DNA from 3 places in the Dietzia sp. B44 genome. Region 3 is predicted to be linked to each of the others. Evidence: predicted binding sites of a transcription regulator. Region 3 holds the regulator's gene; each other region holds the start of a gene.
What was found. The regulator LexA, encoded in region 3, represses DNA repair genes until DNA is damaged. The targets are predictions, from matches to a motif close to CGAACANNTGTTCG.

Region 1 (5,037 bases), on a different contig from region 3:
CCGGGGACACGCGACGCGGGCGGGAGTTGTGGGTGTACGGGCGGGACGGCAAGCCGTGCCGCAGGTGCGGGACCGAGGTGGAGACGTTCCGACTGGGTGGTCTCGCCGACCCGGACGAGCCGAGCGATTCACTCGATCGCATCGCCTACCGCTGCCCGTCGTGTCAGCCGGCGCGTGCCACACTGGGGCCATCGCCAACGGAGGAGAAGCTGTGACCGACCGCAACACGATCCTGATCACCGGCGCCAGCGCGGGTCTCGGCGAGGGCATGGCCCGTCGCTGGGCCGCACAGGGCAGGAATCTGGCGCTGTGCGCCCGGCGTCTCGACCGGCTCCAGGAACTCCGCGCCGAGTTGCTGGCGGCCAACCCGTCGATCACGGTGGCGGTCCGCGAGCTCGACGTGGCCGACGGCGACGCGGTGGAGAGGGTGTTCGGCGAGCTCGACGCGGAGCTCGGCGGGATCGACCGCTTCGTCCTCAACGCAGGACTGGGCAAGGGGGCGTCCATCGGTACGGGGAAGGCGCACGCCAACCGGGAGACGGCCATGGTCAACGTGATCGGCACCCTCAACCAGGCCGAGGCCGCGATGGAGCTGATGCACGCACGGGGCGAGGGGCACCTGGTGTTCATCTCGTCCGTGAGCTCGCTGCGCGGCATGCCCAAGGCCCAGAACACGTACGGCGCCACCAAGGCGTTCGTCTCCTCGCTGGCGCAGGGTCTGCACGCCGAGCTCGACAGCGCCGGCAGCCGCATCAAGGTCACTGACATCCTTCCCGGGTACATCCGCACCGACATCAACCGGTCGGTCAAGACCTCGCTGATGACCGAATTCGACGAGGGCGTCGACGCGCTGGTCAGGACGATTGACGCCGAGCCCACTCGTGCGCTCGTCCCGGCCAAGCCCTGGAAGGCGATCGGCCCACTGCTGACGCTTCTGCCGGAGAAGGTCAGCCGCAGGTTCGTTTGACGGGTTCTCCCGCCCGCCCACGCCGGAGAGGCGACGGGTCAGAAGGGGGGTGGGTTGAGGATGTCGTCGAGTAGCGCCTGGACCTCGAGCTCGACCGTGCTGAAGACCGGCGCGTTGCGCTTCCACCAGCGGCTCTGGCCGCCGGGCCGGGTGTCGACCGGGCCGGTTGCGCGGGCACGCTCGGCGCTCAGGCGGGCCGCACGGCGAGTCCAGTAGGTGGGCTCCGGGCGCGTCTCCCCTCCTGTGATGGTCGGGTCCGGGTTGCGCTGTTGTTGTCTGTCCCAGGCGCGGGATTCATTGCGGGCGTGCTCGCGGCGGTAGACCCCGAGCGGCCCGGATGGTCGGGTCGTCATGGTCGCCCCGTCCGGTGTGATGACGGTGAGGGTGCCATCGGGCGCCAGGTCGTAGATCCAGTCGGAGAACGTCTTGAACCGGTGATGGCGCCGACACAGACACATCAGGTTGCACTCTTCGGTGGGTCCACCCCGGGCGGGGTCGGCGTGGTCGAAGGGGCGGACATGATCGATGTCGCAGTCATCGGCCGGAACCGCACAACCGGGATGGCGGCAGGTACCGTCGCGCAGCCTGATGCGGCGGGCCAACTCGGCACCCGGCCGGTACGTCAGGGCGCGGCGGGCGTCGTCGGCGGCGCCGATACGGGGGTCGACCTTCTCGAAGCTGGCCCCGTCGCTCGTGACCAGCATGTCCAGCAGAGCCTGCAGCGCCGCCTCGCCGGTGCGGGTGAACTCCACCCGCACCCCGTCGTCGTCGTGGGCACCGGTGTTGCCTGCACCGTTGCTACCCGCACCGTTGCTACCCGCAGCGGCGTTGCCGGGGGCGATCACGGTGACCTTGGGCCGCAACGGCGCAGTGGGTTCACCTTTGCTGCCAGGGTGCAGGCTGTCGCCGCACACCAGGGACAGCAGGGCATCGGCGCGGCGTTCGGCCTTGGAGTAGTGATAGTCCGGGTCCGGGGCCGGGGCCGAGCCCGATTCGCCGGCGGCTTCAGCGGCGGCTGCGCTCGCCGCGGCAGCCTCGGCCTCGGCGGCGGCGTGTTCGGCAGCGCGCTGATCGATCGCCTCGGCAAGGACGGCGGCCTCCTCGGTGGCCAGAATGGCCGACACGGTGGACATGCCGTCAGCGCCCTTGTTGATGCGCACACCGCGCGCACGGCTGGCGTCCTCCTTGCGCCGACGGATTCCCTCGGCGTCGTAGCGGGTGATGATCGCGTCCACCGCATCGCGTACCGCGTGCCGACCGAGGCGTTCGCCGGCCTCCGTCGCGGCCAGGTAGTCGTCGACGACGTCCTGTTGCACCTGCGGAAGCACCTCGGGGTCGACGGTCGCCATCTGGCGGGCCAGCAGTTCGGCGGCGCGCTGGTCGAGGCGTCCCGCCGCCAGGGCGGCGAGAACGGCGGGGTAGCGCTGGTGCAGGTCCGCGGCGAACGAGATCATCGATTCGGCTCTCAGGGCGGAGACGGCCATCGCCGCCACCACGTATCCGGTTGCCACCACGAACGGGTCCACCACCGCGTGGCCGGGCGGGGAATCAGAGCCGGTGCCTGAGTCGTCGCGGCGCTGGCATTCCAGCAGGAGGTCGTAGCAGGCCGACAGCCGCTGGGCGGAGGCGCGATTCTCGGCCGCCCATCCGGCACGAGCCGAGGCGGTCAGCCCGGTCAACGGATCAACAGCGGAGGAACTGTCGGAGGAGGGGCCGTTGCCGACGTCCATGCCACACCTCCGAAGCCTTCCGCCACCGTCACCGTATCGAATGTAGGTTCTAGTCTACGCACACACGTTCGAACGTGCAAGGGTCTGCCGCGGGCTTTCCGTCCGGGACTGCAGCGGAGGAAATCGCCGGGCTACTCACCGGTCAGGGCGTGATCCGGGGCTCCGGGCCCACCACGTCGAAGAGCATCGCGGTGAACTGGCCGTGCGTCTCGAGCTTCTGGCGGTGGAGTCGGAGTCGGCGGGGCAACAGGGGGCGCCCGGAACCGAGGACGACCGGACACTGGTGGATCCAGACCCGGTCCAGCAGTCCCCGGTCGGCGAACTGACCTGCGAGGTCACCACCCCCGACGATCCACACGTCCCCGCCGTCGGCGGCGTCGACCAGGAGAGGGTGCAGGTCGCCGACGTCACCGGCGAAGAACTCGACGCCGTCGACGGGATCGAGATCGCGGTGGGTGACGACCCAGCTCGGCACGGTGTACGGCCAGGCGAACGGCTGGCCGTCCTTCGTCAGGTCGCGGCGCACCCATTCGAAGGTGTTGACGCCGCAGACGATCGACCCGACGCCGGAGTAGAAGCGGTCGAAGTGGAGGTCGGGGAGGGCGGGGTCCAACTCTGTCGGTGTGTACCCCGCGGGTTCGGCCTCCCCGGAGGTCGCGAAGAGCCAGGACAGGCTCTCCTCGTCGTCGGCGATGTACCCGTCCAGACTCGTGGCGGTGCAGTAGACAGTGCTCATACGACCATGCTCGCACCTGACTACGACACTCCCGGGCCGAACTATTCCGTCTCAGCGGCGGCCGCGTGCCTCGCGGTAGATCTCGACGAGAGCATCCGTCGAGGAGTCGAAGCCCTCCCCGGGGTGCTTCTCCGCGGTCAGGGCGGTCAGGAGCTCGCCGGCCTGGGCCTTGCCCAGCTCGACCCCCCACTGATCGAACGCATTGATACCCAACACGGCGGCCTGGACGAACACCACGTGTTCGTAGAGCGCGATGAGCTGCCCGAGCACTCCGGGCGAGAGCGACGGCGCGAGGATCGTGGTGGACGGCCGGTTGCCGGGCATCACCTTGTGCGGCGCGATCGCGGGGTCCACGCCCTCGGCGAGCACCTCGTCCTCCGTCTTGCCGAACGCCAGCACCCGGGACTGGGCGAACAGGTTGGCCACGAGCATGTCGTGCATCGATCCGGCGCCGTCGGCGGTGGGCAGGTCCGAGACCGGACGGGCGACCCCGATGAAGTCCACCGGGACGAGCTGGGTGCCCTGGTGCAGGAGCTGGAAGAAGGCGTGCTGGCCGTTGGTGCCGGGCTCGCCCCAGTAGACCTCGCCGGTGGGGTAGGAGACGTCGGAGCCGTCGAGTCGGACCGACTTGCCGAGGGACTCCATGGTCAGTTGCTGGAGGTAGGCGGGAAATCGCAGGAGGCCCTGGGCGTAGGGGATCACGGCCTTGGACTGGGCCCCGAGGAAGCAGGTGTACCAGATGCCGAGCAGGGCCATGAGGACCGGCGCGTTGTGCTCGGGCGCCTCGGTCGCGAAGTGCAGGTCCATGGCGTGGAAGCCCTCGAGCAGCTCGACGAACGCGGGCGGGCCCACCGTGATCATCACCGAGAGGCCGATCGCCGACGACACCGAGTACCGGCCCCCGACCCAGTCCCAGAACTCGAACATGTTGTCCGCGGCGATCCCGAAGTCGGCCACCTCCTCGGTGGCCGTCGACACCGCCACGAAGTGGGAGGCGATCGCCTCCTCCGATCCGAGGGCCTCGACGAAGTGCCGACGCGCCGCGTGGGCGTTGGCCATGGTCTCCTGCGTGGTGAAGGTCTTGGAGGCGACCACCACCAGCGTGGTCGCGGGGTCGACCTCGGCGAGCACGGCCGAGAGGTCGGCGGGGTCCACGTTGGAGACGTAGCGTGCGCTGATGCCCGCGTTCTGCAGGTGGTGCAGGGCCTTGTCGACCATCACGGGCCCGAGGTCGGAGCCGCCGATGCCGATGTTGACCACGGTGTCGATCCGCGCGCCCGTGTGCCCGGTCCATCCGCCGGACCGGACGCGGTCGGCGAAGTCGGCCATCCGGGTGAGGACCCCGTGGACGTCGGCCACGACGTCACGCCCGTCGACGACGAGGTCGGCCTCGGCCGGGAGACGGAGCGCGGTGTGGAGGACCGATCGGTCCTCGGTGGTGTTGATGCGGTCGCCCCGGAACATCGCGGCCCGCTGGGCCGGCAGCCGTGCGGCGTGGGCCAGCTCGGTCAGAGCGCTCAGGACCTCGTCGGTGACCAGGTGCTTGGACAGGTCGACGTGCAGATCGCCCGCGGTGACCGCCATGCGGCGACCCCGTTCCGGAT
Region 2 (5,037 bases), on a different contig from region 3:
TGACCACGTCGCCGGGTCGGATCCGCCCGGCGTGCTCCCCCACCGGGGCGAAGTGCACCAGGCGGCCGTCCCGGGCCCTGCCGGTCATCCGGGCGGTGGCGGCGTCCTTACGGCCCTGGTCGGCGGTGACGAGCAGCTCGACCTCACGGCCGACCTGCTTCCGGTTCTCCTCGAGGGTGATCCGCTCCTGCAGTTCGATCAGTCTCTCGTAGCGCTCCTGAACGACGGACTTGGGGATCTGGTCGGCCATCGTCGCCGCAGGGGTCCCCGGTCGCGGCGAATACTGGAACGTGAAGGCGCTCGTGAACCGGGCCTTCTCCACCACGTCGAGGGTGGCCTGGAAGTCCTCCTCGGTCTCCCCGGGGAACCCGACGATGATGTCCGTGGTGATGGCCGCGTGCGGCATCGCGGAACGCACCCTGTCCAGGATGCCCAGGAATCGCTCCGACCGGTACGAACGACGCATCGCGCGCAGGACTCGGTCCGAGCCGGACTGCAGGGGCATGTGAAGCTGTGGGCAGACGGCGGGGGTGTCGGCCATCGCCTCGATCACGTCATCGGTGAACTCCGCCGGATGTGGTGAGGTGAACCGGATCCGCTCGATGCCCTCGACCCGACCGGCGGCGCGCAGCAACTTCGCGAAGGCGCCTCTGTCGGATGGCTCGGCGGGGTCGTGGAACGATCGCCCGTAGGCGTTGACGTTCTGTCCGAGCAGGGTGACCTCGAGGACACCCTCGTCCGCCAGTGCCTTCATCTCCGCCAGGACCTCACCGGGTCTACGGTCCACCTCCTTGCCGCGGAGGGACGGGACGATGCAGAACGTGCAGGTGTTGTTGCACCCCACGGACACCGAGACCCAGCCGGCGTAGGCGGACTCCCGGGTGGCGGGGAGGGTCGAGGGGAAGTGCTGGAGCGAGTCGGCGATCTCCACCTCGGCCCGCTCGTTGTGCCGGGAGCGCTGGAGCAGCGTGGGCAGGTGCCCGAGATTGTGTGTGCCGAAGACCACGTCGACCCACGGGGCCCGCGTGACCACGACGTCCTTGTCCTTCTGCGCCAGGCATCCCCCGACCGCGATCTGCAGTCGGGGATTGGCGTCCTTCCACGGCCGCAGGTGGCCGAGCGTGCCGTACAGGCGGTTGTCCGCGTTCTCGCGAACGGCGCACGTGTTGAACACCACGAGGTCCGGCAGAGTGCCCCGGGCAGGGTCGGCCTCACCCTCGAACGGCACATACCCGGCCGCGTCGAGCACACCGGAGAGCCGCTCGGAGTCATGGACGTTCATCTGGCACCCGAAGGTCCGCACCTGGTAGGTGCGCCCCTCGACGCGCTCGACGCCGGTGTCTCCGGCCGTCGCCTGCAGGTCGGTCACGAGAGAATCCACGCAGGCCAGGGTACTCAGGGCGACACCTGGGCCGCCAATTCGGCGTCGACCACCGTCATCGCCAACCCCGTCGGATAGCCCCGGCGGGCGAGGAACGCCACCAGCCTGCGCCGTTCTCCCTGGAGATCCGCCCCGGGACCGGAGTCGACCGGGCTGCGGCTGAGCCTCGCGCGCACGAGTTCGGTGGCCTGCTGTCGGTCATCGGCCTCGTCGATGCCGGCCACCGCCCCCGCGATATGGACCTCGGCGACACCCTTCTCGCGGAGTTCACGTTCGAGTGCTCCCCGCGACCGTCCGCGTCGACGCCGCCGACCCCGGACCCATTCCGAGGCGAAGTCCGCGTCATCGAGCAGGCCCCAGGCGCGGACCCTGTCCAGCGCCTCGTCCACCGCGTCCGGCGCGTGGTCCTTACCCAGCAGCCGCTCCCGCAGTTCGTGTCGGCTCCGTGGCCGGTGGCGCAGAAGTCGGAGAGCCGCCGTCGCGGCCTCGTGGGCCTCGGGTGCCAACGGGGGCAGGTCCGAGCTACTCGACGGCCTGGCCTCCACCGCCGCGATGGCGGTGCGTAGATCGTCCGTGTCGACACCCCGCCCCGGCTCGGCCGCACACGGGTCCTGCACGCTCATCAGAACTCGACGGGCACCACGTCGATAGGCGCGTCCTCATCGGACTCCGCCTCGATCTCCGCGATCTCCGCACCCGCCCCGATATTGAGCTTGTCGAGGATCTTCCGCTCGATCTCGTCGCGGACCGAGGGGTTCTCCTTGAGGTACCGGCGGGCGTTCTCCTTGCCCTGGCCCAACTGGTCCGCCCCGTAGGTGAACCAGGAACCCGACTTCTTGACGAAGCCGTTCTCCACACCCATGTCGATGAGCGATCCCTCGCGACTGATGCCCTCGCCGTAGAGGATGTCGAACTCCGCGATCTTGAACGGGGGCGCGATCTTGTTCTTGACGACCTTGACCTTGGTGCGGTTACCCACCGCATCCGCGCCGTCCTTGAGGGTCTCGATCCGGCGCACGTCCAGGCGGACGGAGGCGTAGAACTTGAGCGCCTTACCGCCCGTGGTGGTCTCGGGCGAGCCGAACATCACCCCGATCTTCTCGCGCAGCTGGTTGATGAAGATCGCGGTGGTGTTGGTGTTGTGCAGCGCACCCGTCATCTTGCGGAGCGCCTGGCTCATCAGTCGCGCCTGCAAGCCCACGTGGCTGTCGCCCATCTCGCCCTCGATCTCCGCCCGCGGCACCAACGCCGCGACGGAGTCGACCACCAGGATGTCGATGGACCCCGACCTGACCAGCATGTCGGCGATCTCGAGCGCCTGCTCACCGGTGTCCGGCTGGGAGACGATGAGGTTGTCCGTGTCCACGCCGAGCTTGCGGGCGTACTCCGGATCCAACGCGTGCTCCGCGTCGATGAACGCGGCGATCCCGCCGGCGGCCTGCGCGTTGGCCACCGCGTGCAGCGCGACGGTCGTCTTGCCGGACGACTCCGGACCGTAGATCTCCACGACGCGGCCCCGTGGGAACCCGCCGATCCCGAGTGCCACGTCGAGGGACAGGGCACCGGACGGGATGACCTGGACCGGCGGCCGGGTGTCGTCCCCGAGCCGCATGACCGACCCCTTGCCGTAGGCCTTGTCGATCTGCGCGAGCGCCAACTCCAGCGCCTGTTCGCGGTTCTGGGCCACGCCCGTCCTGGTACCTGACTTGGCGGTGGTCTTGGGGGCCATGATGCTCTCCGTTCGTGCTCGACCTCCGGTGTCGTGCCGGACGGTCTGTGTGGTCTGCTCGCTCGCGGACGCTACGGGTCGGGTACGACAGATGCGTCTCGCACGAGCCCGGCAACCCTTCACTGTGGAGGGATGTCGCCCTGTGGACGGGCCATCCCGTCATCACATGACCCGAGTGTAGACGAACGCGTGTTCGAGATCGAACGACACGCCGCCACGGGGTCAGCGTAATGAGTCGGGAACCTCGAACTCCGAACACAGCGCCAACCAGACCTGCTTGACGGAGGCACCGGCGTCGATGGCCTCGTCGGCGGTGCGCCCGTCGAACGCGGCCAGATGATGGGACCTCACGAGATGATCGGCCCGCAGGTCCCCGAAGGCCTCGACGGTCCGGGCCCTGAACTCGGTCAGTGTCACGTGTGCCCCTTCACCACGGACGACGACGGGCCGCCGGTCAGTTCACCGGCGGCCCGTCCTCGGACGACTCACTGCTGTTCGGTCTGCGCCTGCTGCTGAGGCGGGGTGGCGGACTGCGGCTGCCCCTGGGGGAGCTGGGACGCAGAGCCGGTCCCCTGTCCGAGCTGACCACCCTCGGCCTTCATCGACGCCCGGATCTGCTCGAGACGGCTGTGCCCGGCCATCTGGGTCGAGGCCTGCTCGACCTCGAGCATCCGGCCCTGAACCGAGTTCTGGGCGAGCTCCGCCGACCCGAGGGCGTTGGCGTACCGCCGCTCGATCTTGTCGCGGACCTGGTCGAGGTTCGGGGTGTTCCCGCCCGACGAGACCTCGGACATGGACTGCAGCGACGCGCTGACCTGCTCCTGCATCTTGGCCTGCTCCAGCTGGCTGAGCAGCTTGGTCCGTTCGGCCACCTTCTGCTGGAGCACCATCGCGTTCTGCTCCACGGCCTTCTTGGCCTGGGCCGCGGCCTGGAGCGACTGGTCGTGGAGTCCCTTGAGGTCCTCGACGTTCTGCTCGGCGGTGACCAGCTGAGCGGCGAAGGCCTCCGCGGCGTTCTCGTACTCGGTCGCCTTCTGGGTGTCGCCGTTCTGATGGGCCTGCTCGGACATCTGCAGTGCCTGCCGCGTGGAGCCCTGCAGCTTCTCGATGTCGGCGAGCTGGCGGTTGAGCTTCATCTCCAGCTGCCGCTGGTTGCCGATCACGGCGGCCGCCTGCTGGGACAGCTGCTGGTGCTGCCGCTGCGCGTCCGAGATGGCCTGCTGGATCTGGACCTTGGGGTCAGCATTCTCGTCGATCTTCGAATCGAACAACGCCATGAGGTAGCGCCATGCCTTGGTGAACGGATTGGCCATCGCTGCGTAGTGTCCTTCTGCCGATTCGGACGACTGGTCGGTACCACGGTACCGAACAAGGTCGGGGGGCGACCACCGGGCGTTGCCGGGGTGGGGCTCAGGCCGCGAGGACGGGCTCCGCGACGGTGCCCGGGAGCGAGACGGTACCCGGGGGCGAGACCTCGAGGGCCGCGCGGATGAGGATCTCGCCGAGCGAGACGTCGAGCGCACCCGAGATGGACGCGAGCAACTCGCTCGAGGCCTCCTTGCGACCACGTTCGATCTCGGAGAGATACCCGGGACTCACCCGGGCGGCGTCGGCGACGTCCCGCAGGGTCCGCCCCGAATCGCCCCGCAGGCCGCGGAGCACCGTCCCGAGGGTCTCCCGCAGCAGCGGGGGCCCGCTCCGGTGGTCCGGTCGGGGCAGCGTGGTCATCTGGATGTTCGGCATCACGGGGTACAACGCCTCACGTCGCCGATTCGTTCCCGACCTCGTCGGCGATCCCCACCAGCAGATCGAGGGCGGCGGCACAGGCCGCCCGACGGATCTCGGCTCGACCGCCGTCCAGGGAGAGCTCGGTCGACCGCGCCGCGACTCCCGGCACGCAGATCCCCACGTGAACGGTCCCCACGGC
Region 3 (5,037 bases):
ACGGTGATGCGTTCGGACATCGATGCTCTCCTCACATAGGGACCGTTCTCGCCTCCGACTCTAGTGCCCCCCTGCCGAGGGATCATCCGGGTTTTCCGCAGCGTGGAACGGCGGTCGGATTAGCTAGGATCTGATGGCATGACACCCGCGCCCCCGACCGCCACTCTCGACGGCCTCGCCTTTATCAAGGGGCACGGAACGCTCAACGACTTCGTGGTCCTGCCCGACGACCACGCGGAGGTGGACCTCGACGAGGACCTGGTGCGCGCCGTCTGCGACAGACGGGCCGGCCTCGGCGCCGACGGGGTGCTGCGCATCGCCACCGCGGGTGCACTGTTCGACCAGGGTGTCCTCGCCGTCCTCCCGGAGGGCGTCGACGCCGCGGACTGGTTCATGGACTACCGGAACGCAGACGGATCGATCGCGGAGATGTGCGGGAACGGGGTCAGGGTGTTCGCCCACGCCCTGGTGGCGACCGGCAGGGTCGGGGCCGGCAGGATCCCCGTGGGCACACGATCCGGTCCTCGGCCCGCCGATATTCTGATCCATGACGGTGACCAGGCCGTGGTCCGTGTGGACATGGGCGAGCCCCGGCTTCTCGGGGTCTCGTCCGTGGAGCTCGGTGGCCGGGTGTACGCCGGACTCGCCGTCGACATGGGTAACCCCCACCTCGCGTGCGTGGTCCCGGGCCTGGGGGCCGACGGGTTGCGCGAACTGCCGGTGCACGAGGCGCCCGAGTTCGACACCGGCTTCTTCCCCGCCGGCGTCAACGTGGAGATCGCCACCCCGCTCACCGACGGTCGGGTGTCGATGCGCGTCCACGAGCGAGGATCCGGGGAGACGATGTCCTGCGGCACCGGAATCGTCGCCACGGCCGTCGCGGCCCTCGCCGACGCCGGAGAGGCCACCGGTGACGTGGTGGTGTCCGTTCCCGGGGGAGAGGTCGCGGTGGCCCTGACCGGCGTGGGTTCCACTCTGACGGGGCCGTCCGTGATCGTCGCCGAGGGGCGGTACCGGCGACCGCCACCCGCGCGCCGCACGGAGGCGTCCCGACCGGAATTGTGAGATGATGCCGGTGAATGACTATCGATGACACCGCCCCTGACCGGGCCACACGAGACCATGACCCTTCGGTCGGAGAATTCCAGCTCGAGGAGCGCTCCTCGCTGCGCCGGGTCGTCGGGTTGTCGACCGAACTCCAGGACGTCAACGACGCCGAGTACCGCCAACTCCGCCTCGAGCGGGTCGTGCTGGTCGGGGTCTGGACCGAGGGTACCGCCGCCCAGGCGGAGGCCGCGATGGCCGAGTTGGCACAGCTCGCCGAGACCGCAGGCTCCGAGGTCTGCGACGCGCTGATCCAGCGCCGCGACAAGCCGGATCCCGCCACCTACATCGGTTCGGGGAAGGCCAAGACCCTGAAGGACGTGATCACCGCGACGGGGGCGGACACGGTGATCTGCGACGGCGAGCTCACGCCGGGTCAGCTCATCGCGCTCGAGAAGGTCGTCAACGTCAAGGTGATCGACCGCACCGCGCTGATCCTCGACATCTTCGCCCAACACGCGACCAGCCGTGAGGGTAAGGCCCAGGTGTCGCTGGCGCAGATGGAGTACATGCTCCCGCGACTGCGTGGCTGGGGTGAGGCACTCTCCCGGCAGGCGGGTGGCCGGGCGGGCAGCAACGGAGGCGTCGGACTCCGTGGTCCCGGTGAGACCAAGATCGAGACGGACCGCCGCCGAATCAGGGAGCGCACGGCGAGGCTGCGCCGTGAGATCAAGGGCATGAAGCAGGCCCGGGACACCAAGCGGCATCGCCGTCGCGCCACCCCGGTGCCGTCGATCGCGATCGCCGGGTACACCAACGCCGGGAAGTCGAGCCTGCTCAACCGCTTGACCGGTGCGGGCGTACTGGTCCAGAACGCTCTGTTCGCCACGCTGGACCCCACCACGCGGCGGGCCGAGCTCCCCGACGGGCGGGTCGTGGTCTTCACAGATACGGTCGGATTCGTCCGACACCTCCCGACCCAGCTCGTCGAGGCGTTCCGCTCGACGTTGGAGGAGGTCGTGGACTCCGAGTTGCTCCTGCACGTCGTCGACGGATCGGACGCCTTCCCCCTGCGCCAGATCGAGGCCGTCCGCACCGTCATCAACGACGTCGTGGAAGAGCAGAAGGCCGAGAGGCCCCGCGAACTCGTGGTGATCAACAAGGTCGACGTCGCTGACCCGGTGGTGTTGACGGAACTGCACCACGCCCTGCCGGACGCGGTCTTCGTCTCGGCGGCGACGGGTGAGGGGTTCGACGAGCTCCTCGACCGAATAATGCGGGTGGTCGCCTCCGGGGACACGGAGGTCACACTCGAGATCCCGTTCACCCGGGGTGATGTGGTCTCCCGTGTCCACGCGGAGGGCGCCGTGGTGGACGAGGATCACACGAAGGACGGCACGAGGATCGTGGTCCGGCTTCCGGCCTCCGTGGCCGGAGAGCTCGGGGAGTATCGGGTCCCCGGATCCCGTGACGGTGTCGCCTGACCCCGTCGACGGATCAGGCGACACCCGGTTCCGGCCGGTTCAGAGCTTGCGGAAGACCGTGACGACCTTTCCGAGGATCGTCGCGTGCTCCCCGGGAATCGGACTGAACGACGGGTTGTGGGGCAGGAGCCACACCCCGCTCGAATCCCGGCGGAAAGTCTTGACCGTGGCCTCCCCGTCGATCATCGCCGCCACGATCTCGCCGTTGTCCGCGACGTTCTGACGGCGCACCACCACGTAGTCCCCGTCACAGATCGCGGCGTCGATCATCGACTCGCCGACCACTCTGAGCATGAACAGGTCCCCGGAACCCACCAGGTCGGAGGGGAGGGGGAAGACCTCCTCCACCGCCTGCTCGGCGAGGATCGGACCGCCGGCCGCGATCCGCCCCAGGACAGGGACGTAGACGGGCTCCACGGCCCCGCTGGGACGCGTCTCCTCCTGGGCGGGCGCGCGACGACCCCGGGACCGCTGCCCCGGGACGCCGTGGACGTCGACCGCCCGCGGCTTGTGCGGATCACGGGTCAGGAAGCCCTTCTTCTCCAACGTCCGCAACTGGTGGGCCACCGAGGAGGTCGACTGCAGACCGACGGCGTCACCGATCTCTCGGATGCTCGGGGGATAGCCCCGGTCCTTGACCGTGTCGTGGATGTGCAACAGAACGCTCTTCTGGCGGGTCGTCAGGGCCTCGAAGTCGGGCTTGGGCATGTGGGGGTCCCTTCGGCGAATGGGTGTTCGACGTCGCTATCTGTGTACACCCTACTGCCCGTCGGACGTGAGCGCCACACAGGTGTTCGAAGAAATGTCGCCACGAATGTCGACTCTGTCGGACCCGCGTGATACAACTCTAGGCAGGTTCGGGTTCGAACAGATGTGCACAATAAGGCACACGGGCGTGCGAATGAGGTTCGCACACCGTATCGAGTTGGGAGTTCTCATGACCGTTATGGAGATGCAGCCACGATCGCGTCCCTCCGTGCCCTGGACGGAGGTCTGCGTGACCGATCACGACCGGCCCGTTTCGTCCAGGGTGCGTCCCCGCCCTGATGCCGGGGCCCGTCCCGTCATCCGCACGCTCGACCGGGGGCGCCAGACGGCCACGCGGTCGGTGGCGCCCGGACGGCGAGTGCTCGTCCGCCCCGCGTCCGCGGAAAGGGTCAGGGCATGCGGTAGCGAGGCGAGGTCGAGTGCGCCGGTGGTGGACGATGTGCCGACGTGGGCTCTGGTGGCCTGTGGAATCGTCTTCGGAATCCTGATGCTGCTCGCATTGGCACTCCTGGGCGGGCCCGCCTACGCGTGACCCACGGTATCGCCTCCTAGAATGGACCCGGGACGGCGGCCCGTCGCCCCCGCGCCGCCGTCGGCTCCGGCCGGCGGAGCGGTTCGGACCAGGTCGACGAATGGCGAAGCTGGAATGTACTGCCCCATATGTCACCACGAGGACTCACGGGTGATCGACTCGCGGTCGGTCGACGAAGGGCAGGCGATCCGGCGTCGGCGCGAGTGCCCCGACTGCGGACACCGGTTCACCACCCTCGAGACCCCGTTGTTGACCGTCCTCAAGCGCAACGGTGTGACGGAGCGTTTCAGCCGCGACAAAGTGGTCCGCGGTGTGCGACGCGCGTGCCAGGGGAGGTCGGTCGACGAGGACGCGCTCCGGCGGCTCGCGCAGCAGGTCGAAGACGCTGTCCGGGCCGGCGGCGCCTCAGAGGTCCCCGCTCACGAGATCGGGCTGGCGATCCTGGGGCCTCTACAAGATCTGGACGAGGTCGCGTATCTGCGATTCGCCTCCGTGTACAAACAATTCAGTTCCGCTGCGGATTTCGAGAGCGAGATCATCGCGCTTCGCGAACGGCACGCTGCTCACTAGTCCCGGTCCTCTCCGCGTCGCACCGGGATCGGTTCCTGTGTACGGGCGGTGTGAGGGCTCAACGCGCGTTCCGCCGGGAGAGCGCGGCGGCGACCGCCTTCTCGATCCTCTCGGCGGAGACCGGGCGCGCGGTACCCAGAGACTGCGCGAAGAGGCCGACACGGTATTCGGCCAACATCCACCGGAGATCCCGGGCTGCCCGCGCCCCACCCGGTCGTCGGCGGAGCGCCGCCGTCGCCTCCGCGACAGTGGCCTCCGACTTCTCCAACCGGGCGGCGAGCTCCCGGTACCTCGACGGTGACTTCTCCGCGAGGTCCAGCCTGAGGTCGATCGCCCTCACGTGGCGTTCCAGTTGCGGGAGGACCTCCGCCGGGTGTCGGGCGAGGAATCCCTTTCCCACGAGGAAGTCCAGAGCGGGCCTGACGTCGTCCGCGAGGTCGCGTGGTACCTGGTCCAGCCGGGCGGAGACCGACTGCGCGGCGACCAACGCCGGAAGGGCGGCGGAGATCGAGGCCGTGATGGCGGCCGGCGCCTCGGATCGGGCGCGCGCGCGCACCTCGTCGAAGTCGTGCACGGTGAGTACCGGCTCTCCTCTGCGTCCGGCGATCAGCCGCCCGCACGCCGCCAGCGCCGCGTCCG

Region 1: the regulator LexA is predicted to act here: its motif matches at 2,755-2,768, upstream of G6017_RS02430 (HNH endonuclease signature motif containing protein).
Region 2: the regulator LexA is predicted to act here: its motif matches at 3,293-3,306, upstream of recA (recombinase RecA).

The regions. Positions count from the first base shown of each region.
Region 1 covers NZ_JAALEF010000057.1:2,127-7,163, forward strand. Annotated here, with positions in the region: gene G6017_RS02420 (DNA-formamidopyrimidine glycosylase family protein) at 1-215, shown strand, start outside; gene G6017_RS02425 (SDR family oxidoreductase) at 212-967, shown strand; gene G6017_RS02430 (HNH endonuclease signature motif containing protein) at 1,006-2,697, opposite strand; gene G6017_RS02435 (dihydrofolate reductase family protein) at 2,840-3,433, opposite strand; gene pgi (glucose-6-phosphate isomerase) at 3,485-5,037, opposite strand, start outside.
Region 2 covers NZ_JAALEF010000082.1:3,927-8,963, forward strand. Annotated here, with positions in the region: gene miaB (tRNA (N6-isopentenyl adenosine(37)-C2)-methylthiotransferase MiaB) at 1-1,369, opposite strand, end outside; gene G6017_RS03515 (regulatory protein RecX) at 1,396-2,004, opposite strand; gene recA (recombinase RecA) at 2,004-3,110, opposite strand; gene G6017_RS03525 (DUF3046 domain-containing protein) at 3,333-3,527, opposite strand; partial or broken gene G6017_RS03530 (PspA/IM30 family protein) at 3,700-4,423, opposite strand; gene G6017_RS03535 (helix-turn-helix domain-containing protein) at 4,521-4,853, opposite strand; partial or broken gene G6017_RS03540 (CinA family protein) at 4,870-5,037, opposite strand, start outside.
Region 3 covers NZ_JAALEF010000171.1:4,114-9,150, reverse strand. Annotated here, with positions in the region: gene G6017_RS06660 (malate synthase G) at 1-20, opposite strand, end outside; gene dapF (diaminopimelate epimerase) at 139-1,065, shown strand; gene hflX (GTPase HflX) at 1,080-2,528, shown strand; gene lexA (transcriptional repressor LexA) at 2,568-3,236, opposite strand; gene nrdR (transcriptional regulator NrdR) at 3,943-4,398, shown strand; gene hrpA (ATP-dependent RNA helicase HrpA) at 4,457-5,037, opposite strand, start outside.